Regions from separate parts of the Mycobacterium minnesotense genome, predicted to be linked through region 1. Evidence: riboswitches for the same ligand, from Rfam matches in the RefSeq annotation. Region 1 holds a riboswitch; the other holds the start of a gene.

Region 1 (7,230 bases):
CCCCACCGGCTCCGCGGTCAACCCCAGGGCGCCCAGCAGGTCGAGCAGGTTGGGCCATCCCGGATCCTCGACGGCCACCCTGTCGCCGGGGCGCAGGTGTGCGCACAGCACCCGCTCGATGCCGTCGAGCGCTCCGGAGGTGACCGCGAGATGCGCGGCCGGCACACCGTCGGCCGCCAGGTCGGCCGCGGCGTGCCCGGCCAGTTCCGGGGCGATCGGGGGCTGCCCGTAGAGCACGGCCGCACCGACGGGCACCGATGTCGCGTGCCCGACCGGCAGCAGCGCCGGGTTGGGGTTTCCGGTGGACAGGTCGCGCACCTGCGGCGGTACAGCCAGTCCGCGCAGCGACCGCGGCGTTGTCGCCGGCCGGTCGCGCACCCGGGTGCCGCGTCGGCCCGAACTTTCGACGGCGCCGCGCTCACGCAGCAACCGGTAGGCGGCGGCCACGGTGTTCGGATTCACGCCGAGCCGTTGAGCCAGGCCGCGAATCGGCGGCAATGCGGATCCGGGCGCGAGGGCACCACAGGCAATCCCCTCCTCGATGCTGGCCGCGATAGCCTCGGCGCCTTCACCCGTAATGATGTATTGTACTGCCACAACTCCTATATTGCACTAGTACATTAACGGAGGCAACTCATGTCCTATGCGCCGACCCCGCAGACCACCCCCACCCGGTACCGGGAGCGGGCACGCTACGACCGCCACACGGTGCATCGGATCCTGGACGAAGCCTTGATCTGTCACCTGGGCTACTCCCGGGGCGGTCACCCGGTGGTGTTGCCGACCACCCACGCCAGGGTCGACGAGACGCTGTATCTGCATGGCTCGACCGGCAGCGGACCGGTGCTGGCGGCCGGCCCCGCCGGCCTGCCGGTCTGCGTTACCGCCACCTTGGTCGACGGACTGGTGCTGGCTCGCTCGGCCCTGCACCATTCGATGGCCTACCGCTCGGTGGTGGTGATCGGCTCGGCGCGTCTGGTCGAAAGCGAGGGCGAAAAGCGGCTCGGGCTAGATGCGCTGCTGAATCACGTCGCGCCGGGGAGGGCCGTCGATGTCCGGCCGCCCAACCGCCGGGAGCTGGCCGCGACCGCGGTGCTGGCCCTCGATCTTCTCGAAGTGTCGGCCTCGGTGCGCGATGGCGGCCCCAGCGACGAGCCGGAGGATGTCGCATTGCCCCACTGGGCGGGGGTCGTTCCGCTGAGCCTGGTCGCGGGGCGTCCGGAACCCGCCGCCGACCTCGACCCGGCCGTCGCGTTGCCCTCGTATCTTCGGGACTACCGCAGGCCACGGTGACACCCGGCAGCCGTCGAACCGGCTAGTGCGCCTGCGCGCGGCGTGTCGTCATCCAGGTGCCCGGCGTCATGGGGGCAACGGCGCCGCCGCCGAACGCGTCCCCGCTCAACGCGGTGAGCCCGCTCGGCGCTGCGGCGCTGTCGGGGTCTTCGAGATCCATGTACTCGTATCCGCGGCCGATCATGTCGGTCTTGGCCCGGCGGCGCCGACGGGCCTTGGCCGATTCGGCTGCCACGACAGGCTCCGCCGGCGCAATGGCCTCGGCGGGTTCGGCGGCTTTGCGCCGGCGGGCGCTGGTGCCTGCGGCTCGGCGGGCCGGCTGGCTCACTCCGGCGACCAGGTACATCGCGGCCAGACTGTCCCCGGGGGACAGCGGGGGTGCGGGCGGTGGAGGCGGTCCGGGTGCGGGCGGCACCGGTACCGGCGGCGGGGCAGCGGCCGCGACGGGCGCCGCGACGGGCGCGGACACCGGCGGGGTGGGAGCCACCGTCAACCCGGCGAACGGCGGCGGCACCGGCGCCAGTGGCACCGGAACAACCGGCAGCGCAGCCAGACCCGACAACCCGGCCAGCCCCGCCAGCGGTGCCGCGGCCAGCGGCGCCAGTGCCGCGGTCAGCATCGGCAGAACCACCGGGATCAATACCACCGCCTGCTCCAACAGCGTCTTGAGCAGGGCGATCACGTCAGTGATGATGGTGCCGACCGCTTCCACGGCGGTGAACATCAGCGTGAAGGCAATGGTGCTGGGATTCCCGGTTGCGAAGGCGGCAGCGATATCGGCGCCGATGAACGCGAAGGTCTGTGACAGGTAGGCGGCGAACGAACCGAAATCCATCGGATAACCGATCGCGAACGCGATGTTGTAGGGACTGAAGAAGCTCAGCGGGTTGCCCAGAATGGTGAGCCAGGGGTTGAATCCGCCAAACATCGTTTGAAAGAAGGGATTGCTCGCCAGCTCGTTGATCATCGGCTGCAGCACCGTGTTGTAAAAGTCGATATAGCCGCTGTTCTGCAACCATTCCATGATCTCGTTCTGCCGATCCGGCGGCAATGGCGGCTGGCCGGCGTCCGCAGAGCCGGCCGTGGCGATCGGCTGCGCCGCGGCGGTCTGCGGACTCGACGCCACCGCTGTACCGGCGACGGCTTGATAGGTGGCCATCACGGCCGCGGCCTGGAACCACATCCGGCCGTAGTCGGCCTCATTGAGCGTGATCGGGATGGTGTTGACCCCGAAGAAGTTGGTCGCCACCAGCACCGCGTGGGTGGCGTGGTTGGCGGCGAGCTCGGCCAGCGTCGGCATCGACGCCATCGCCGTGTTGTAGGCGGTGGCCGCGGTGTGCTGCGCAGCGGCGGTGACCGCACTGACCAGGCCGGCCTGGACCAGCCAGGCCAGATAGGGCACGTTCGCGGCAACATAGGCCTCGGCGGCAGGCCCCTGCCACGCCCCGGACTGCACAGCACTGAGCAGGGCCATCAGCTCATCGGCGACTGCGCCGTATTCGGTACTCAGTGCGTTCCACGCCGACGCCGACGCCAACAGCGGACCGGCACCGGGACCGGCGGACAACAGGGCCGAATGTAGCTCCGGAGGTGAACTCATCCAGATCGGCGCGGTCACGATCGCCAGCTCTCTCGGGGTCATCCGCCCGGTATCGCAGGATGCGACGACGTGAGTATCTGGCTCTCGGGTGAGGTGCCTCCCCCGATGACAGTGGCGGGACCGCTCCGGACTCGCACCGGATTCCTGACATCGTCATCGCCTTACCGGCGAATTCTCGCACGGCGGCGACGTCACCACCCCCGAGTCTGAAATCCAGGGCGAATCTGTCGGCGTGTTCGCCGCCGGATTCGCGCTCGGTGACGCGCGTGAACTCTCCCGCCGGCCCACCGGCCACCAGGTAATCTGCCGACCGTGTCCGATCCGGCGAACGCGCGCTCCACGATCTGCCTCAACATGATCGTCCGCGATGAGGCCCACATCATTCGAGAGGTGCTGGACGCCACCGCGCCGTACATCAGTTCGTGGGTGATCGTCGACACCGGATCACAGGACGGCACCCAACAGGTGATCCGCGACCACATGGCCGCCCTGGGCATCCCCGGTGAGCTCTACGAACGGCCCTGGCGCAACTTCGGGCACAACCGCACCGAGGCACTGGCCCTGGCCCAGGGCCACGCCGATTACATCTGGATGATGGACGCCGACGACACGATCGTGGGCACGCCCGATTTCACCGGCCTGGACGCCGATATCTACGACCTGCGCATCCGGCAGGACGCCATCGCCGGCTGGCGCCCCCAACTGTTCCGCGATGGGCTGCCGGTGCGCTACGTCGGCGTGGTCCATGAGCACCCGGTCTGCGATGAAAACCACACCAATACCCGCATCGGCGGCGATTTCGCCGTCGAATCACGACGCCTGGGCGCCCGTAACCTGGACTCACACAAATATGCCCGCGACCGGGATCTCCTGCTGGCCGAGGTCGAACGCAACCCCGAGGACACCCGGTCCGTCTTCTATCTGGCCCAGAGCTACTTCGACCTGGAGGATTTCGCCTCCGCGTGCACGTGGTATGCGCGGCGCGCTGAAATGGGGGGCTTCGCCGAAGAGGTGTTCTACTCGCTGTATCGCACAGCCAGCACCATGGAGGTGCTCGGGAAACCGTGGCCAGAAGTGCAGGCGGCTTACCTTCGGGCCTGGGAGTTTCGACCGACCCGCGCCGAGCCGCTGTATTGCATAGCGTTCGCATATCGCGCCGACGGGCGCTACGAGCTCGGTTACCTGTTCGCCAAGCTGGCCACCGAGATCCCGCTCCCCGACGAGCAACTTTTCGTCGATGCGGGGGTCTATACCTTGCGTGCTATCGACGAGCGTGCGGTGTGCGCGTCATGGCTCGGCAGGCACGACGAAGCGTTCACCCTGTGCCGAGGTCTTATTGCCAGCACCGAGGTCCCCGAAGAGGAACGGCAACGTATCGCTGCCAACCGCGACTTTTCGGTTCCGGCCATGCTTGAGGCAGCATCGAGCTACCCAGAAGCCTTGGCGCACAGCCTAGTTGCCGGGCCAGCCGGCGCCGAGGTTACGGTCAGCCTGAGCACCGGAACTGACCGAGCCCGCACCGAGCAGACCCTGAACTCGTTCCTGAACTGCTGTCTGGACGTAGCGCGCGTCGGACGCGTCCTGGCGATCGACACCGGCCTGTCCGTGCAAGACCGCACCGTGCTGGCGCAGCAGTATCCCTTCCTGGAATTCGCCGATCCCGACACCGTGATCAGCGCCGCGGTCGGTGGCCGCTACTGGCTCCGACTGGAGTCGGGCTGGCGGCTCTTTGCCCCGGAAAATCTGATCACCAGGCTGATCGGCGTACTACACGCCGAACCACATGTCTCCCAGGTGGGCATCAACTTCACCGACGCCGTGGAACTGACCGGCACCTGCGCCGCCGAGGACGCCGTGCGCCGGAAACCCGACGCCGGCCGCTACCTGCTGACCGAGACGGTTGCCACCGGCCCGGCGATGTTCGACACCACCCGACTGGGTCACGCCGGCGGCACCGCCACTCTCGACGAAGTGCTCTGCGTCTTGGAGTGAGTCAACAGGTAGATCGGCCGCCCGCCATCAGTCCTTGGCGTCGATCGCAGCGTTGAGGGTCGGGCTGGGCCGCATGACCGCCGCGGTCAAGTCGTGGTCCGGCGAGTAGTAGCCGCCGATGTCCACCGCCTTGCCCTGCACCACGTTCAGCTCGTTGAGGATGGCGTCCTCGTTCTTGGCCAGCGCGTCCGCCAGACCGGCGAAGTGCTGGGCGAGATCGGCATCCTCGGATTGCCCGGCGAGCTCCTGCGCCCAGTGCTTGGCCAGGTAGTACTGGCTGCCGCGGTTGTCGAGCTCCCCGGTCTTGCGCGACGGGCTCTGGTTGGCGTCGAGCAGCTTGCCGATCGCCGAATCCAGGGTCTGGCCCAGGATCTTGGCGCGGGCGTTGCCGGTCTTGGCACCCAAGTCGTCGAAGCTGGCGCCGAGCGCCAGGAACTCGCCGAGCGAGTCCCAGCGCAGGTGGTTCTCCTCCACCAGCTGCTTGACGTGCTTGGGCGCCGAACCGCCGGCTCCCGTCTCGTACATGCCGCCGCCGGCCATCAGCGGCACGATCGACAGCATCTTGGCGCTGGTGCCCAGCTCCAGGATCGGGAACAGGTCGGTGAGGTAGTCGCGCAGGATGTTGCCGGTGGCGGCGATGGTGTCCTGTCCGCGGATCAGCCGCTCGCACGTGTACCGCATGGCCCAGACCTGCGGCATGATCTGGATCTCCAGGCCCTCGGTGTCGTGGTCCTTGAGATAGGTCTTGACCAGCTTGCGCAGCTCGTCCTCGTGCGGACGCTCGGTGTCCAGCCAGAACACCACCGTCATGCCCGACGCCCGAGCCCGCTGCACGGCCAGCTTCACCCAGTCCTGGATGGCGGCGTCGGTGACAGTGCACAGTCGCCAGATGTCGCCGGCTTCCACATTCTGAGTCAGCAGCACCTCGCCGGTGGCCAGGTCCACGATCTCGGCGACGCCGGCCTCGCGGACCTCGAAGGTCTTGTCGTGGCTGCCGTACTCCTCGGCCTTCTGCGCCATCAACCCGACGTTGGGGACGGTGCCCATGGTGGCCGGGTCGAACTGGCCGTGGGTCTTACAGAAGTTGATCATCTCCTGGTAGATCCGGGCGAAGGTGGATTCCGGGTTGACGGCCTTAGTGTCCTTCTGCCGGCCGTCGGCGCCGTACATCTTGCCGCCGGCACGGATCATCGCCGGCATCGAGGCGTCCACGATCACATCCGACGGTGAGTGGAAGTTGGTGATGCCGTTGGCCGAGTCCACCATCGCCAGCTCGGGGCGGTGCTCGTGGCAGGCGTGCATGTCCTCGATGATCTCCTCCCGCTGGGAGGCCGGCAGCGTCTCGATCTTGTTGTAGAGGTCGACCAGACCGTTGTTGACGTTGACGCCCAGGTCATCGAAGAGCTTCTGGTGCTTGGCGAAGGCGTCCTTGTAGAACACCTTGATGGCGTGGCCGAACACGATCGGGTGGCTGACCTTCATCATGGTGGCCTTGACGTGCAGGGAGAACATCACGCCCGTCTTACGGGCGTCCTCCATCTGCTCCTCGTAGAACTCGCGCAGCGCACGCACGCTCATGTACATCGAGTCGATGACCGTGCCGGCCAGCAGCGACACCTTCTCCTTGAGCACGATCGTCTCGCCGCTCTTGGTGGTGAGCTGCATCTTGACGTCGCGGTCGCGGTCCAGCGTCATCGACTTCTCACCGTGGTAGAAGTCGCCGTGCTTCATCGTCGCGACGTGCGTGCGGGAGGCCTGTGACCACTCACCCATGCTGTGCGGGTGCTTGCGCGCGTACTCCTTGACTGCCTTGGGGGCACGACGGTCCGAGTTGCCTTCCCGCAGTACCGGGTTCACCGCGCTGCCCAGGCACTTGGCGTAGCGGTCGTGGACGTCGCGCTCCTGCTCGGACTTGGGGTCCTCGGGGTAGTCGGGCAGCTTGAAGCCCTTGCCCTGCAGCTCTTTGATGGCTGAGACCAGCTGCGGCACGGAGGCGCTGATGTTGGGCAGCTTGATGATGGTGGTGTCCGGCAGCTGGGTAAGCCGGCCGAGTTCGGCGAGATTGTCCGGCACCCGCTGCTCGTTAGTCAGACAGTCGGGGAATGCGGCCAGGATGCGGGCCGCAAGTGAGATGTCGCTGGGTGTGACGTCGATTCCTGCGGGCCCGGTGAAGGCCTGCACGATCGGCAGGAACGAATAAGTCGCCAGCAGGGGCGCCTCGTCGGTCAGCGTGTAGATGATGGTCGGTTGGTCGGCGCACATGGCTGTTCTCCCGGCGTCAGGTTCGTGGCGAACGATTGTGTGCCGCGTGGTACACGGCGGGATCAGTATCGCGTACCTCACCG
Region 2 (15,332 bases), 2.1 Mb from region 1:
CGACGACGTCACGGTCATCACCCAGAACGTCGACAATCTGCACGAGCGCGGCGGCAGCTCGGCCGTTCACCATCTGCACGGCCGGATGTTCACGTTCCGCTGCTCGGATTGCGAACAGCCGCACGACACGCAGCTGCCCGACCTGCCCGAACCGGTGCTCGAGATCATGCCGCCGTCGTGCGAATGCGGCGGTCTGATCCGCCCGGATGTGGTCTGGTTCGGCGAACAGCTTCCCGACGAACCGTGGAATGCCGCGGTCGAGGCCGTCGACGCCGCCGACGTCCTGATCGTGGTGGGAACGTCCGGGGTGGTCTATCCCGCTGCCAGCCTGCCCGAACGGGCGCTGGAATTGGGCAAGACCGTGGTCCAGGTGAATCTGGAACCCACGCCGCTGTCGGAGCGGGCCACGGTGTTCCTGCAGACGTCCGCCTCGGCGGCACTGCCGGGGATGGCCCAGCGGTTGCGTTTCCTGGTGGACTGACCGGCCTCAGGCCGGGCGGCTTGCCGAACCCAACGCAAATTCCGACACCGGCAGCGGCGCCCACGCCGGGAACTGGTGGCCGCGCCGCGACGCCGTCACCGCGAACCCAGCCGCGGTGATCGCCTGCTCGGTGTCGCGGTGGGTGTGGCAGTTGCCGAACAGACGCGGCCAGAAGGTGGCGTCGGCCACCCGCTGCAGTCCGCCTCGCAGGCCGGGGCTGGCGACATGTTCGAAGTAGCGCAGCTCTCCCCCGGGCTTCAGCAAGGTGTAGAGCTGGCGCAGCACGTCCTGGGGACGGTCCACCGAGCACAGCACCAGGGAGCACACGATCGCGTCGAACGGCTCCCCGGCGTCGAGGGCCTCGACGGTGCTGGCCACCACGGTGACCGGTACCGGCGCCGCTGCCGCGGCAATCAGCGCGGCATCGCGTAGCTGAGATTCAGGTTCGGCTGCCACCACCTCGGTCACAGTCTCGGGATAGAAGGCGAAGTTGCTTCCGGTGCCCGCGCCGACCTCCAGAACCCGCCCGCTCAAGCCCGCGAGGTTCTCCCGGCGCCGATCGCGCAGCCAGTCGGTCTCGTGGCTCGACATGAACGTCCAAATCCGGGCGAATAGCGGGTTGTCCAGGGTGTCCGGTGCAGTCATGGCTGCCACCCTAGCCCCGGCGGCGGACTCGGGCGCGCGCCGTCTCACGAGGGCGCCGGCAAAACGCTACCCGTCAGTAGCATTGCCACCATTTCCCCAATCGTGACTCAAAGATTCCTTAATAGTGACCCTTAAGCTCAGTCTCATGTGGATCGATGACTCCAGTGCCGACGTAATCAAAGTTGATTTCGAGGCCCTCTACCACGGCGATTTTCTCGTCGAGGGCGACACCTCGGAGCAGTTCGAAAGCCTGCACTCGCTGGCCAGCTGATTGATCGGTGCCGCGCGAGCGGCACCGATCACGGTCACGCTGTTGCATGGCGACGGCAGCCCCATCTCGGTGGGCCGCCTTCCTTCAGTCATCCCATTTCTCTGACATTTCCTCGTCGGCCCGGCCGTGCCGTGAGCCAACGGTGTCCAAGACGACGTCCAACGTGCAATCAGGCCGGAGAATCCGTAGATTCTCCGGCCTGATTGCACGTTCGGCGCAGGTAGCGCCTAAGCCACCCTGGTCAGGCGACGTTCTCCTCGTCGTCGTCCTCGACCATGTTGCCCAGGCGTCCGAGGATGATCTCCTCGGCCTCCGACACCATCCGCGATACCAGCTCATCGCAGGTGGGGATGTCGTTGATCAGGCCCATCGCGGTGCCGACGGTCCAGATGCCGGCGTCCACGTCACCTTCGTCGAAGACGCGGCGGCCGCGCACGCCGGCCACCAGCTCTTGAACGTCGGGGAACTGACCGCCGTTCTTGAGGATCTCGACCACCTCGCGCGACACCTGGTTGCTGGCCACTCGCGCGGTGTTGTGCAGCGACCGGAAGATCAGTTCGGTGCCACGCTCGTCACCGGCGACGATCGCTTCCTTGACGTTCTGGTGGATGCAGGACTCCACCGTGCACATGAAGCGTGAACCCATGTTGACGCCGTCGGCTCCCAGCGCCAGCGCCGCGACCAGGCCGCGAGCGTCGGCGAAACCCCCGGAGGCGATCATCGGGATCTCGATCTGAGCCGCCGCGGCCGGGATCAGGACCAGGCCGGGAACGTCGTCTTCGCCGGGGTGCCCGGCGCACTCGAACCCGTCGATGCTGATGCCGTCCACACCCAGGCTCTGCGCCTTGACCGCATGCCGGACCGAGGTGCACTTGTGCAGGACCTTGATCCCGTTGTCGTGAAACATCGGCAGGTGCGGCGCCGGGTTGGAGCCGGCGGTCTCGACGATCTTGATGCCGGCGTCGACGATCACCTGGCGGTACTCGTCATACGGCGGCGGGTTGATCGCCGGCAGGATGGTCAGGTTCACGCCGAACGGCTTGTCGGTCAGGTCCCGAGTCTTGGCGATCTCGTTGGCCAGATCCGCCGGCGTCGGCTGCGTGAGTGCGGTGAGGAACCCCAGCGCACCGGCGTTGGCCACGGCCGCCACCAGTTCCGCGCGCCCCACCCACTGCATGCCGCCCTGGGCGATGGGGTGCTCGACCCCGAACGTCTCGGTGAACTTCGTTGTAATAGCCATAAGGACTCCTAGCTCTGCTTGATGCTCTTCGCGCAAGCGCTCATCGGGGGGCCATCCGGATGGCACCGTCGAGGCGGATGACCTCGCCGTTGAGCATCGGGTTGTTGATGATGTGCTCGGCCAGCGCGCCGTACTCGTCGGGGTCGCCGAGCCGCGACGGGTGCGGCACCTGCGCGCCCAGCGACTTCTGCGCCTCCTCGGGCAGCGAGCCCAGCAGCGGGGTCTTGAACAGGCCCGGCGCGATGGTGCACACCCGGATCAGGTCGCGCGAGAGGTCACGCGCGATCGGCAGGGTCATGCCGACCACACCGCCCTTGGACGCCGAGTAGGCGGCCTGCCCGATCTGACCCTCGAACGCCGCCACCGAAGCGGTGTTGATGATGACCCCACGCTCGCCGTCGATCGGCTCGGTCTTGGCGATCCGCTCGGCCGAGAGCCGCAGGACGTTGAAAGTGCCGATCAGGTTCACCTGAATGATCTTGGTGAAGGCATCCAGCGGGAAGGCGCCGTCTTTGCTCAGCGTTTTGATCGCGTTGCCGATGCCGGCGCAGTTGACGTTGATCCGCACCGGTCCCATGGACTCAGCGACGTCCAGTGCAGCGGTCACGGCCTCGGGGTCGGCCACATTGGCCTCCACGAAGCGGGCCCGGTCGCCGAGCTCCTTGACGGTGTCCTCACCCCTGAGGTCGATCACCACGACCTGTCCGCCGGCGTCCAGCAGGCGCTTGGCTGTCGCCAAACCCAATCCGGAAGCACCGCCGGTGACAACGGCTACCGCGTCCTTGATCTGCACTCTCTTGGCCCCTCTCAATCCCAACCGTCTGGTTGGTCGGGACTATACCCAGTCGTTCAGGATGGTCTCGTTGTCGGCTCCCAGAACGGCCGGCGGCGTGGGGACCTCGGGAGCGGTTCGAGAGAACCGCGGCGCCGGCATCGGCTGCAGATAGCCGTTGACGTCGTAGAAGGTGTCACGTTCGGCGATGTGCGAATCGGCCTCAACCTCGCCGAACGCCAGTACCGGTGCCACGCAGGCATCCGAGCCGGCGAACACCGCGGTCCAGTGATCGCGGTCGTGGGCGGCGAACGCCTCGGTGAGAGTGGCCCGCAACTGGGGCCAGCTGGTCACGTCGTTCTGCGCCGGCAACGCCGCGGGATCCAGCTCCAGCTTGGCCAGCAGTTCGGCGTAGAACTGCGGCTCGATGGCACCGACCGACACGTACCGCCCATCGGAGCATTCGTAGGTGTCGTAGTAGGGCGCTCCGGTGTCGAGCATGTTGACCCCACGCTCGTCATTCCACATGCCCTGAGCACGGAAGCTCCACATCATGGCCGACAGCACGCTGGCCCCGTCGACCATCGCCGCGTCGATCACCTGCCCCTTGCCCGAGGTCTGACGTTCCCACAGCGCAGCCAAGATGCCGACCAGCAGGAACATCGACCCACCACCGAAGTCGCCGGCCAGGTTCAGCGGCGGCACCGGCTTCTCGCCGTTGCGGCCGATCGCGTGCAGCACGCCGGTGATCGAGATGTAGTTGATGTCATGGCCGGCCTGCTGGGAACGCGGACCGGATTGGCCCCAGCCGGTCATCCGGCCGTAGATCAGCCTTTCGTTGACCTTGGCGCAGTCCTCGGGACCCAGGCCCAGCCGCTCGGTGACGCCCGGGCGGAAGCCCTCGATCAGCACATCGGCGTTGGCCACCAGCGCCAGCACCAGATCGCGCCCTTCCGGCGACTTCAAGTCGGCGGTCACCGAACGCCGGTTGCGCAGCATGGCGTCCTTGCTGGGTCCACCACCGAACTTCGGCTGCCGATCCACGCGGACCACGTCGGCGCCCAGGTCGCCCAGGATCATCGCCGCGTGCGGCCCCGGTCCGATCCCGGCCAGTTCGATGACCCGCAGCCCCGCCAGTGGTCCCGCCATATCTGCCTCCTCGTCGAATGCCTGTGTGTTCTGCATCCTAGGGTGAGGGCCATGACTGCAATCGACTCCGGCATCGACACCCTCGCAGCGGTGGCAGGCCTGTCCGTCGCCCTGACCGACGGGGTGCTCTCGGTGACCATCGACCGCCCCGACAGCCTCAACTCGGTGACCACCGGAGTGCTGGCCGGGATCGCCGACGCCATGGAGGCTGCCGCCCGCGACCCCCGGGTGCGGGTGGTGCGGTTCGGCGGCGCGGGTCGCGGCTTCTGTTCGGGAGCCGGGATCAGCGCCGAGGATGCGACCGACGAACTGGCGACCGAGATCATCATCGAAGCCAACCGGGCGATCCGGGCGATGGTCGCGCTGCCCAGGCCGATTGTGGCCGTGGTGCAGGGCCCGGCGGCTGGCATCGGCGTATCGCTGGCGCTGGCCTGCGACCTGATCGTGGCCTCCGAGAAGGCGTTTTTCCTGTTGGCGTTCACCAAGATTGGGCTGATGCCCGACGGCGGCGCTTCGGCGCTGGTCGCCGCGGCCATCGGCCGGACACGCGCCATGCGGCTGGCCCTGCTGGCCGAACGACTCTCGGCCGCCGACGCATTGGAGTGGGGACTGATCAGCGCGGTGCACCCGGCCGAGGAGTTCGACGCCGAGGTGGACAAGCTAATGGCCAGCCTGCTGGCCGGACCCGCCGCAGCCTTGGCCAAGACCAAGCACGCCATCAACACCGCGACCCTGACCGAACTCGATGCCACGCTGGACCGCGAATACGTCGGACAGTCGGTTCTGTTGAACTCCCACGACTTCCGCGAAGGCACCCGGGCGTTTCAGGAGCGACGCTCCCCCCACTTCACCGACAACTGAGGTTCGGGGCAGCAGGCGGTTCGCGCTAGAGCCCGAAGATCGGCGGCAACGCCACAACCATCATCAGCCCCCACACCATGTGGGTGATCACCGGCGCCAGGATGCCACCGGTGGCGCGGCGTTCGATGGCGCAGACGGTACCGAGCACCAGCGCAGCCAGTCCCACCATGAGGTTGCCTGCGGTCATCATCGCCGCGACGTAGAGCAGGGTGGAGAACACCATCGGGGAGCGGCGACCGAACGCGCTGAATAGGGCGCCGCGGAAGAACAACTCCTCGGCGATCGCGTTGACCAGCGCGATCACCACCACCAGCCGCCAGGACACCTCGGTGGTGTAGGTCAGGATCGCGACCACCTGATTGGCCAGCAGCGGAATGTCTTGAACCGCAAGCCCGCCGAGCAGGAAAACGGAACCGAGCACCAGACCCACGCCGGTACCGGTGAACACCGGCCGCTCGTTGCGCCCCCGGAACCTCAGCACGCCCAGGTGCAACGGTCCGGCCGCGACCGCACCCACCGTCCAGACTGCGGCCAATACCAGCGACAGCCAGTAGAACGCCGGGTCACCCGGCAGCTTGCTGTGCATCAGGCTGAGCACCGCGGCACCGATCACCACCACGATCCCGACCACGACCCGGCGGCGCTGCACCACTGCCCGTGGTTCGTGATAGGGCGGTGCGACTTTGGTGACGATTTTGGTGATCTCGCGCAGCAGGCCAGGACGGACTGGACTGATCTGGGTCATACGAGACGTCCCCTCAGCGGCGGGTTGAGCACGTCCCTTGAACGTAGCGGCCCAAGTGCCGCCGGTGGCGCAAATGGGCTAGTTCGCCCGATGTAGTTCCCTCAACAGCCCATAACCGACCGCGTTGTACCGGTTGTTGTCGACTTCGGCGTCGCTGAGTTCGCGCCGCACTTTGCCCGGCACCCCCGCCACCAGCGATCGGGGCGGCACCACCATGCCCTGCGGGATCACCGCGCCGGCGGCGACGAGCGACCCCTCGCCCACCACCGCACCGTTGAGCACGATCGCCCCCATCCCGATCAGACAGCCATCGCCGATGGTGCAGCCATGCAGCACGGCGTTATGCCCGACGCTGACGTGTTCGCCGACTCGGCAGGGAAAGTCCTTGTCGACGTGGATGGTGACCCCGTCTTGGATGTTGGACTCGGCACCGATCTCGATCGGTTCGACCTCGGCGCGCAGCGTCGCCGAATACCAAACGCTGGCCCCGGCGGCCAGGCTGACCTGGCCGATCAGGGTCGCGTTGGGTGCCACCCATGACTGGGCGTGCCGCTGCGGAACAAAGTCCCCGATCGAGATGATCAGTGGCTCAGGCACGCCGCTCAACGTGCCTTCCACACCGGCGCGCGCTTCTCGGCGAACGCCCGGGGTCCTTCCTTGGCATCCTCGGACCGAAGCAGGGTGGAGAACTCGCGTCCGGTCCTGGCCCAGCCCGCCACCTCGTCGGTGATGACGCCGTCGTCGACCCCGTAGGCGATCCGCTTGCTGGCCTGCACCGACAACGGTGCATTGCCGGTGATGCGTTCGGCCAGCTCCAGCGCTGCTTCGAGGGCTTTGCCGTCCTCGACCACCCGGTTGACCAATCCCCACTGGGCCGCGTCGGCCGCGGAGATCGGGTCCCCGGTGTAGAGCAGTTCGAGGGCAACCTTGCGGGGCAGCTGGTCGACGATGCGGAACACGCCGCCCGCCCCGGCGACCAGACCCCGCTTGACCTCGGGCAGCCCGAACTGGGCCCGCTGCTCGGCGATCACCAGGTCGCTGGCCAGCGCCAACTCGGTCCCGCCACCGAGTGCGGTGCCGTTGACCGCGGCGATGGTGGGCTTGTCGATGAAGTGCTGCACGTAACCGGCGAAGCCCCACTCCGGGTGTTCGGGGTGGAAGATGTTCTCCCGGTTGGCGATCGCCTTGAGGTCGGCTCCGGCGCTGAAGGACTTGTCGCCGGCGCCGGTGAGCACCACCGCGCGAACCTCGTCGTCGGCCTGCGCCTGTGCCAGTGCGTCACCGATGCCGGCGCTCACGGCGCCGTTGATGGCGTTGCGGGCGTCGGGCCGGTTGATCGTGATGAGCAGGACGTTTCCGCGCCGCTCTACCAGAACGGCCCCTTCACTCACAGCAGCTCCAGCACTCACAACAGCTCCAGAATGGTCGCGTTGGCCTGGCCGCCACCCTCACACATGGTCTGCAGTCCGTAACGAATTCCGTTGGCGCGCATGTGGTAAAGCATGGTGGTCATGATCCGGGCGCCGGATCCGCCGAGCGGGTGGCCCAGTGCGATGGCTCCACCGTTGGGGTTGAGCCTGGCGGGGTCAGCACCGATCTCGGCGAGCCACGCCATGGGCACCGGAGCAAAGGCCTCGTTGACCTCGAACACCCCGATGTCGTCGACACTGAGCCCCGAGCGCTTCAGCGCCTTCTGGGTGGCCGGGATGGGCCCGGACAGCATCATCACCGGGTCAGACCCGGCCAGTGACGCGGTGTGCACCCGCGCCAGCGGGGTCAGTCCCAGTTCCTTGGCTTTTTCCGCCGACATGAACAGCAACGCGGCCGAGCCATCCGAGATCTGGCTGGAGTTGCCGGCGTGGATCACGCCGTCCTCTTTGAAAGCCGGCTTGAGCTGGGCCATCTTCTCCAGGGTGGTGCCGCGGCGAATGCCCTCGTCTTCGCTGACGACATTGCCCTCGGAGTCGGTGATCGAGACGATCTCGTCCTTGAAGGCACCGGCGTCTTGGGCGTTGCCGGCCTTTTCGTGCGACGCCAGCGCGAACTCGTCGAGCGCGGTGCGGCTCAGGCCCCACTGGGTGGCCATCATCTCGGCGCCGATGCCCTGGTTCGGCGTCTGGCTGTAGCGCGCCTTGAAGGAGTCGCCGTACGGCCGGCCGCCGTTGGCCAGCGACGAACCCATCGGAGTGCGCGACATCGACTCGACGCCACCGGCGACGACGACGTCGTAGTGTCCGGCCACCACACCGGCCGCGGCGAAGTGCACCGACTGCTGGCTGGAACCGCACTGGCGGTCCACCGTCACCGCGGGGACGCTCTCGGGCCAGCCCGCGCTCAGCACGGCGGTACGGCCGATGTCGAGAGCCTGCTCACCGGCCTGCATCACACAGCCCCAGATCACGTCGTCGACCAGCGCCGGGTCCACACCGGCCCGGGTGACCAGACCGTTGAGCACCTGGGCAGACAGCTCGGCCGGGTGCACCCCGGACAGTCCGCCGTTGCGCTTGCCGACAGGCGCGCGCACCGCTTCGACGATGACGGCTTCAGCCATGGGTGCTCCTTAGTTTGTTCGCGGTTTGTTGCCTCGATTGTCAACCGGGCCACTCGGCGCTTGTCAGCGGGGGTCACTCCGGGCCTCACGTACCGTCGAATCCATGGCACGCATCGTGATCATCGGCGGCCACGGCAAAATCGCCCTGCTGCTCGCCCCGCTTCTGACTCAATCCCGCCACCAGGTCAGTTCGGTGTTCCGCAATCCCGACCACGCGCCGCAGGTGGCGGCCACCGGCGCGGTCCCTGTGGTGGCCGACATCGAGCAACTCGACACCGGCGGGTTGAGCCGCCTGCTGGCCGACCATGACGCGGTGGTGTTCTCCGCCGGTGCCGGTGGCGGCAATCCGGCCCGTACCTATGCCGTGGACCGTGATGCCGCGATGCGCACCGTCGACGCCGCCGCGCAGTCCGGCGTTCGACGGTTCGTGATGGTGTCCTACTTCGGAGCCGGCCCCGATCACGGTGTGCCCGAAGGCGATTCCTTTTATCCGTACGCGCAGGCCAAAGCCGCCGCCGACGCCCATCTGCGTGCCACCGACTTGGATTGGACGGTGCTGGGTCCGAGCCGGCTCACCGCGGAGCCGGCGACCGGCCGGATCGCCGTCGGCCCCGACACCGGCAAGGCGCAGGTTTCCCGCGGCAACGTCGCGTTAGCGATCGCGGCCTGCCTGGCTGACGACGCGACCATCGGCCGCACCATCGAATTCAATGACGGCCCCACCCCGATCCCGGAGGCACTCGCCGGCGGCCCGGCCGAGTAATCTCGATCACGCAACTGGTCTGCCGTTGCCGCAGTAGTCGCGGCCTCGGCATCGAGCGCAACACGGTGTGTGTGGAGCGCGAGAGGGAACCCGGTGAGAATCCGGGACTGTCCCGCAGCGGTATGCAGGAACGACCGCCGTCATAAGCACTGGTCATGGGTTCGCCCGACTGGGAAGCGACGGCCATTAGGAGCACCTCGGTGCGCGCCTGCGAGTCCGAATACCTGCCTGTTGTGCTGGGCGCGCCGCGCCCGGCGGATCAACGCCTCGCGGAATAGGCGTCTGGTTTTGAGGGTTGTGGTGCTTTATATAGGCACGGGACCGGATCAGCTGGACGACTGCTGGCGTTGACCCACCCTCGTCAATCGAAGGACCACATCGTGACCGCTCAACCCTTTACCGCCACCGTTCTCGGCACACCGCGCATCGGACCTCGCCGCGAACTCAAGCGAGCCACCGAGAGTTACTGGGCCGGCCGGATCGGCCAGGACGAACTGAAAAAGGTGGCCGCCGGCCTGCGCCGCGACACCTGGGCGCAACTGGCCGCCGCCGGACTGGACTCAGTGCCGGTGAACACCTTCTCCTACTACGACCAGATGCTCGACACCGCGGTGCTGCTGGGCGCTCTGCCCGCCCGCGTGGCCGGTGTCTCCGACGAGCTGGACCGCTACTTCGCCGCGGCCCGGGGCAATGCCGACATCGCCCCGCTGGAGATGACGAAGTGGTTCGACACCAACTACCACTACATCGTTCCCGAGATCGGTCCCGACACCACGTTCGCCCTGAACCCGGCCAAGGTGCTCTCCGAGCTCACCGAAGCCAAGGAACAAGGCGTCAACGCGCGGCCGGTAATCATCGGACCGGTCACCTTCCTGCTGCTGAGCAAGGCCGTTGACGGCGCCGCGGCGCCCATCGAGCGGCTCGACGAGCTGACCGACGTCTACGCCGAACTGCTGGGCCAGCTGGCGCAGGCCGGCGCGCAGTGGGTCCAGATCGACGAACCGGTGCTGGTCACCGACATCTCCGCCGACGCCCCCGCGCTGGCCGAGCAGGTCTACAACCGTCTGGGCGCACTGACCAAGCGGCCGGCGATCTTCGTGGCCACGTACTTCGGTGACCCCGGCGAAGGATTGGCGGCGCTGGCTCGTACCCCGGTCGAGGCCATCGGCGTTGACCTGGTCTACGGCCCCGACACCAAGATCGCGTCGGTGCCGGAGTTGGCCTCCAAGACCTTGGTCGCCGGTGTGGTCGACGGCCGCAACATCTGGCGTACCGACCTGCAGGCCGCACTGGCCAAGCTGGCGAGCCTGCTGGGTTCAGCCGAGGCGGTGGCTGTTTCTACGTCGTGCTCGACACTGCACGTGCCCTACTCGCTGGAGCCCGAGACCGGTCTGGACGACGCACTGCGCAGCTGGCTGGCGTTCGGCGCCGAGAAGGTGGCCGAAGTCGCCACCCTGGCACGCGCCCTGCGTGACGGGCGGGACGCCGTGGCGCAGGAGATCGCCGCGTCCAACGCCGCGGTGGCCTCCCGCGAGTCCGACCCGCGCCTGAACAACGCTGAGCTGCGCGCGCAGATCGCCGAGATCCGGTCGGCCGGCGTCCAGCGCGGTTCGGCGCAGGCCCGCCGCGCCGCCCAGGACGAGCGGCTACACCTGCCGCCACTACCGACCACCACCATCGGCTCGTTCCCGCAGACCGTGGAGATCCGCAAGGCCCGCGCCGCGCTGGTGGCCGGGGAGATCGACGACGCCGAGTACACCAACCGGATGAAGTCCGAAGTCGCCGCCGTCATCAAGCTGCAGGAAGACCTCGGCCTCGACGTGCTGGTGCACGGCGAGCCCGAGCGCAACGACATGGTGCAGTACTTCGCCGAGCAGCTGGAGGGCTTCTTCGCCACCAGCAACGGCTGGGTGCAGTCCTACGGCAGCCGCTGCGTGCGTCCGCCGGTGCTGTTCGGTGACGTCACGCGGCCCAACCCCATGACCGTCGACTGGGCCACCTACGCCCAGTCGCTGACCGACAAGCCGGTCAAGGGCATGCTCACCGGGCCGGTCACCATCCTGGCCTGGTCGTTCGTCCGTGACGACCAGCCGCTTGCCGACACCGCCTATCAGGTGGCGCTGGCGATTCGCGAAGAGACCGTGGACCTGGAGGCGGCCGGTATCGCGGTGATCCAGGTCGACGAGCCGGCTCTGCGCGAGCTGCTGCCGGTGCGCGACGCCGACAAGGCGGCGTACCTGGATTGGGCGGTGGGTTCGTTCCGGATGTCGACCTCGGGGGTGTCCGACGCGACGCAGATTCACACCCACCTGTGCTACTCGGAGTTCGGCGAGGTGATCGGCGCGATCGCTGATCTGGATGCCGATGTCACCTCGATCGAGGCGGCCCGTTCGCACATGGAGGTGCTCGACGACCTCAACGCGATCGGCTTCTCCAACGGAGTCGGCCCGGGTGTCTACGACATCCACTCGCCGCGGGTGCCCAGCACCGAGGAGATGGCGGCGTCGCTGCGTGAGGCACTGGGTGCCGTTCCGGCGCAGCGCCTCTGGGTCAACCCGGACTGCGGCCTGAAGACCCGTAAGCCCGACGAGGTGAACGCGTCGTTGGCCAACCTGGTTGCCGCCGCCAAGGACGCCCGCACCGGCCTGTGACCGTCTGACATGTTGCGCCCCAGAGCTTTTCTGGGGCGCAACATGTCCGTTCCGATGAGATACGGAGTTCCCTGGTGCCGCTGAACACCATTGCACTGGAATTAGTGCCGACCAACACCGATCGCGGGCCTGAGCACGCTCGCGAAGAGGCCTTCAAGGTCCTGCGACTGTCCGAGCAGGCGGGTATCGCCGGCCGGATCAGCCACGTGATGATTCCCGGGTTGATCGCCGAAGACGACGATCGGCCGGTCGAGATGGTCCCCAAACTCGACGTCGCCGATTTCTGGTCGGTGATCCGTCCCGAACTGCCCGGCGTACGCGGACTGTGCACGCAGGTGACCGCATTCCTCGACGAGGCGGACCTGCGGACGCGACTCGCGGGCCTGCGCCAGGCCGGATTCGACGGAATAATCTTCGTCGGTGTCCCCCGCACGCTGAACGACGGCGAGGGCAGCGGAGTCGCACCCACCGACGCCTTGTCCAAATTCGACGATCTCGTGGACAACCGGGGAGTCATCCTCATCCCGACCCGCGACGCCGAGCAGGGGCGCTTTGCCTTCAAATGCGACCGGGGTGCCACGTTCGGGATGACGCAGCTGCTCTATTCGGATGCCATCGTGGGATTCCTCCGCGACTTCGCCCACGTCAGTGACCACCGGCCCGAAGTTCTGTTGTCGTTCGGCTTCGTGCCGAAGATGGAGTCCAAGGTGGGACTGATCGATTGGCTCATCCAGGACCCGGGGAACGAGGCGGTCGCCGCCGAGCAGGACTTCGTGCGGAAATTGGCCGCAGGCGAACCCGATGCCAAACGTCGTCAGCTACTCGATCTGTACAAGCGGGTCATCGATGGTGTGGCCGAGCTGGGCTTCCCGTTGAGCCTGCACTTCGAGGCTCCCTACGGCATTGCGAAGCCGGCATTCGACACCTTCGCCGAGATGCTCGCCTACTGGTCGCCGCGCTCCTGAAACCGCCTCGAAACCGTCTGCAACGCAGAGCATTCACCGGCATTTCAAGTCGGGTCTCGGCGGCGTTCAGCCGCCCGCCGCTTACCGGCCCTACGGTCGGTGGCGAAGGGGAGTAGTTCCTACCCGCCACACCGGTGGCGGATGTGAATGGTCGTCAATACGGCGGGTCGCCTCGCCCGGTCATTCAGCGGACCCAGGACTTTCGCGAGCGAGACCTTCGGACGATTCACCATGTCGACCGAAGGTTCCGCGCGCTCTCTCAGGCTTCGGTCGCCCAGCGAAGGAGACCGATGCCCCCCTCGATACCCGCCCTGATCGACGACGCCGAAACGGGCTATGACGTGGTTGCCGACCCACCAGCGGAGGCTGAGCGCCCACGGCGCCACCTTCGTCCGGCCCCCGAACCCGGCGATGGCCTGATAGCGGTCAGTAGTGCCGCAATGGCCGGCATCAACGCCGTCGGCCTGGGGCTCGCCGTTGCCAGTCGCGTTCTGCGGTTTCGCCGGTTGCCCTCCAGCCTCCAGGGCGCGGTCATCACCTTGGACCACCAGCCGCAACTACGCCGCCTGCTGGAGGAACGTATCGGCAAGCGGGCCACCGCCACCGCGTTGGGGATGGCGACCACCGCCGTCAACGCACTCGCTGCGGCGCCGTCGATGCTGGCGGTAGACCTGGCGATCAACACCATCAGGGCTGCCGAAGCGCGCGCGGACACCCGGGCCTGGGCGCGGCGCGAGCCGGAGCTGGCCCGCCCGCCCGCCCGGCCGGCCCAGCGCACAGCGGAATCACCGGAGAGCCCGGTCGACCAACACCTACAACGCGGAACCTGGATTCAGGCGGTGGGCGCCGCCGTCGTCGCCGCGACCAGTCGCGACCCCGAGCTGGCCGGCAATGCCGCATTGGTCGCGGTGCCCAAGGCAGCCCGAGCCACTCACGAATCGTTTGCGGCCACGCTGGGCCGCGGGCTGGCCAACCGGGACGAGGCATTACAGATCGACCCTGACAGCCTGCGCCGACTCGACCGCGTCGACGTGGTGATCTTCGATCCGCGGGTGCTGCGGACCGAATCATTGCGCCTGGAGCGCCTTCGCGGCGCCGACGAGAAGGATCTGACCGCCTGGGAGGGCGCCCGGGCGATGCTCGCGGAAGGCGAACTGCGGCCAGGTTGGCATCCCGTCACCGGCCGCCCCGGCACCGAGGCACTGTTTGCTCCGGCGCCGCATCCGCTGGCGGCGGCGACACTCGCGCAGACACAGCGCGCCCAGGTGCAGACGGTGACCGCGGACGACTCCATCGGCCTGGGAGTACTGCGGCCCGCGTTCGACGAAATCGCTCCCATGACAGGCGATTCGATCGACGGCGCGCTGCTCGATGCGGTGCGTGACTACCAGCAGGAAGGCCACACCGTCGCGGTGATCTCCTCGGCGGCCACCCAGGCACTGTCGGCGGCCGACCTCGGCGTCGGCATCCTGGCCGACGCCAGCGAGCCGGTGGCGGATCTGATCGTCGATGACCTGTCGGGGGTATGGCGGGTCCTGCATGCCCTGCCCGCAGCCCAAGCGGCCACCCGCCTTGGTATCGCCTTATCCACCGGCGCTTCGGCATTGGGTTCGATGCTGCTCATTCCCACCGTGCGAGGACGCGGCCCCGAGCCGGTCGCGCTGGGCGCGGCCGCGGGTCTGGTGTCCGGCTACTGGTCGGCCCGCCAGGTGATCACGGCGCCGCTGCCCCGGCCGGTCCCCGTCGACGAATGGCATGCCATGTCGGTCGAACAGGTGCGTGCCGCCCTGGCCTCGCCGTCGCAGCCCGAATCCGCCCCGGACGCCGATACCGCCACGCGGCATGTGATCTGGCAGTTCCTGGACGCCGTGCGTGACGAACTGTCCGACCCGTTGACGCCCGTCCTCGGACTGGGTGCGACTGCCACCGCGCTGCTGGGCGCACCGATCGACGCGCTCATGGTCGGTTCTGTGCTGGTCAGCAACGCCGTCCTGGCGGCCGGTCAACGGTTGAGCGCCGAGCTGCGGCTGGATCGGCTACTGGCCGAGCAGATCCCGCCCGCCTGGAAGGTGACGATCCGGCCCGATGGCACACGCGACCGGGTTCAGGTGCTCCCCGAGCAGCTGCAGCGCGGCGATCTGATCGAGGTGGGTCCCGACGATGTAGTGCCCGCCGATGCCCGGGTGATCGAACTGGAGAAGTTGGAGGTCGACGAGGCCTCACTGACCGGTGAGTCGT

Evidence for each region. A riboswitch is a leader RNA that binds a small molecule or an ion and turns the genes downstream of it on or off. The one in region 1 is predicted to bind cobalamin.
Region 2: it holds a riboswitch for cobalamin, as region 1 does, so the genes downstream of both, metE (5-methyltetrahydropteroyltriglutamate--homocysteine S-methyltransferase) here and G6N09_RS04315 (PPE domain-containing protein) in region 1, are expected to answer to the same signal.

The regions. Positions count from the first base shown of each region.
Region 1 covers NZ_AP022589.1:877,246-884,475, forward strand. Annotated here, with positions in the region: gene G6N09_RS04305 (aminotransferase class I/II-fold pyridoxal phosphate-dependent enzyme) at 1-597, opposite strand, end outside; gene G6N09_RS04310 (pyridoxamine 5'-phosphate oxidase family protein) at 637-1,293, shown strand; gene G6N09_RS04315 (PPE domain-containing protein) at 1,316-2,911, opposite strand; cobalamin riboswitch at 2,945-3,102, opposite strand; gene G6N09_RS04320 (glycosyltransferase) at 3,206-4,885, shown strand; gene G6N09_RS04325 (NADP-dependent isocitrate dehydrogenase) at 4,913-7,147, opposite strand.
Region 2 covers NZ_AP022589.1:2,926,380-2,941,711, reverse strand. Annotated here, with positions in the region: gene G6N09_RS13690 (SIR2 family NAD-dependent protein deacylase) at 1-481, shown strand, start outside; gene G6N09_RS13685 (class I SAM-dependent methyltransferase) at 488-1,126, opposite strand; gene G6N09_RS20335 (hypothetical protein) at 1,272-1,397, shown strand; gene G6N09_RS13680 (NAD(P)H-dependent flavin oxidoreductase) at 1,639-2,637, opposite strand; gene G6N09_RS13675 (3-hydroxyacyl-CoA dehydrogenase) at 2,678-3,430, opposite strand; gene G6N09_RS13670 (CaiB/BaiF CoA transferase family protein) at 3,473-4,558, opposite strand; gene G6N09_RS13665 (enoyl-CoA hydratase) at 4,610-5,419, shown strand; gene G6N09_RS13660 (CPBP family intramembrane glutamic endopeptidase) at 5,445-6,164, opposite strand; gene G6N09_RS13655 (gamma carbonic anhydrase family protein) at 6,243-6,761, opposite strand; gene G6N09_RS13650 (crotonase/enoyl-CoA hydratase family protein) at 6,767-7,555, opposite strand; gene G6N09_RS13645 (thiolase family protein) at 7,570-8,715, opposite strand; gene G6N09_RS13640 (SDR family oxidoreductase) at 8,819-9,478, shown strand; cobalamin riboswitch at 9,524-9,724, shown strand; gene metE (5-methyltetrahydropteroyltriglutamate--homocysteine S-methyltransferase) at 9,859-12,129, shown strand; gene G6N09_RS13630 (mycobacterial-type methylenetetrahydrofolate reductase) at 12,204-13,094, shown strand; gene G6N09_RS13625 (cation-translocating P-type ATPase) at 13,385-15,332, shown strand, end outside.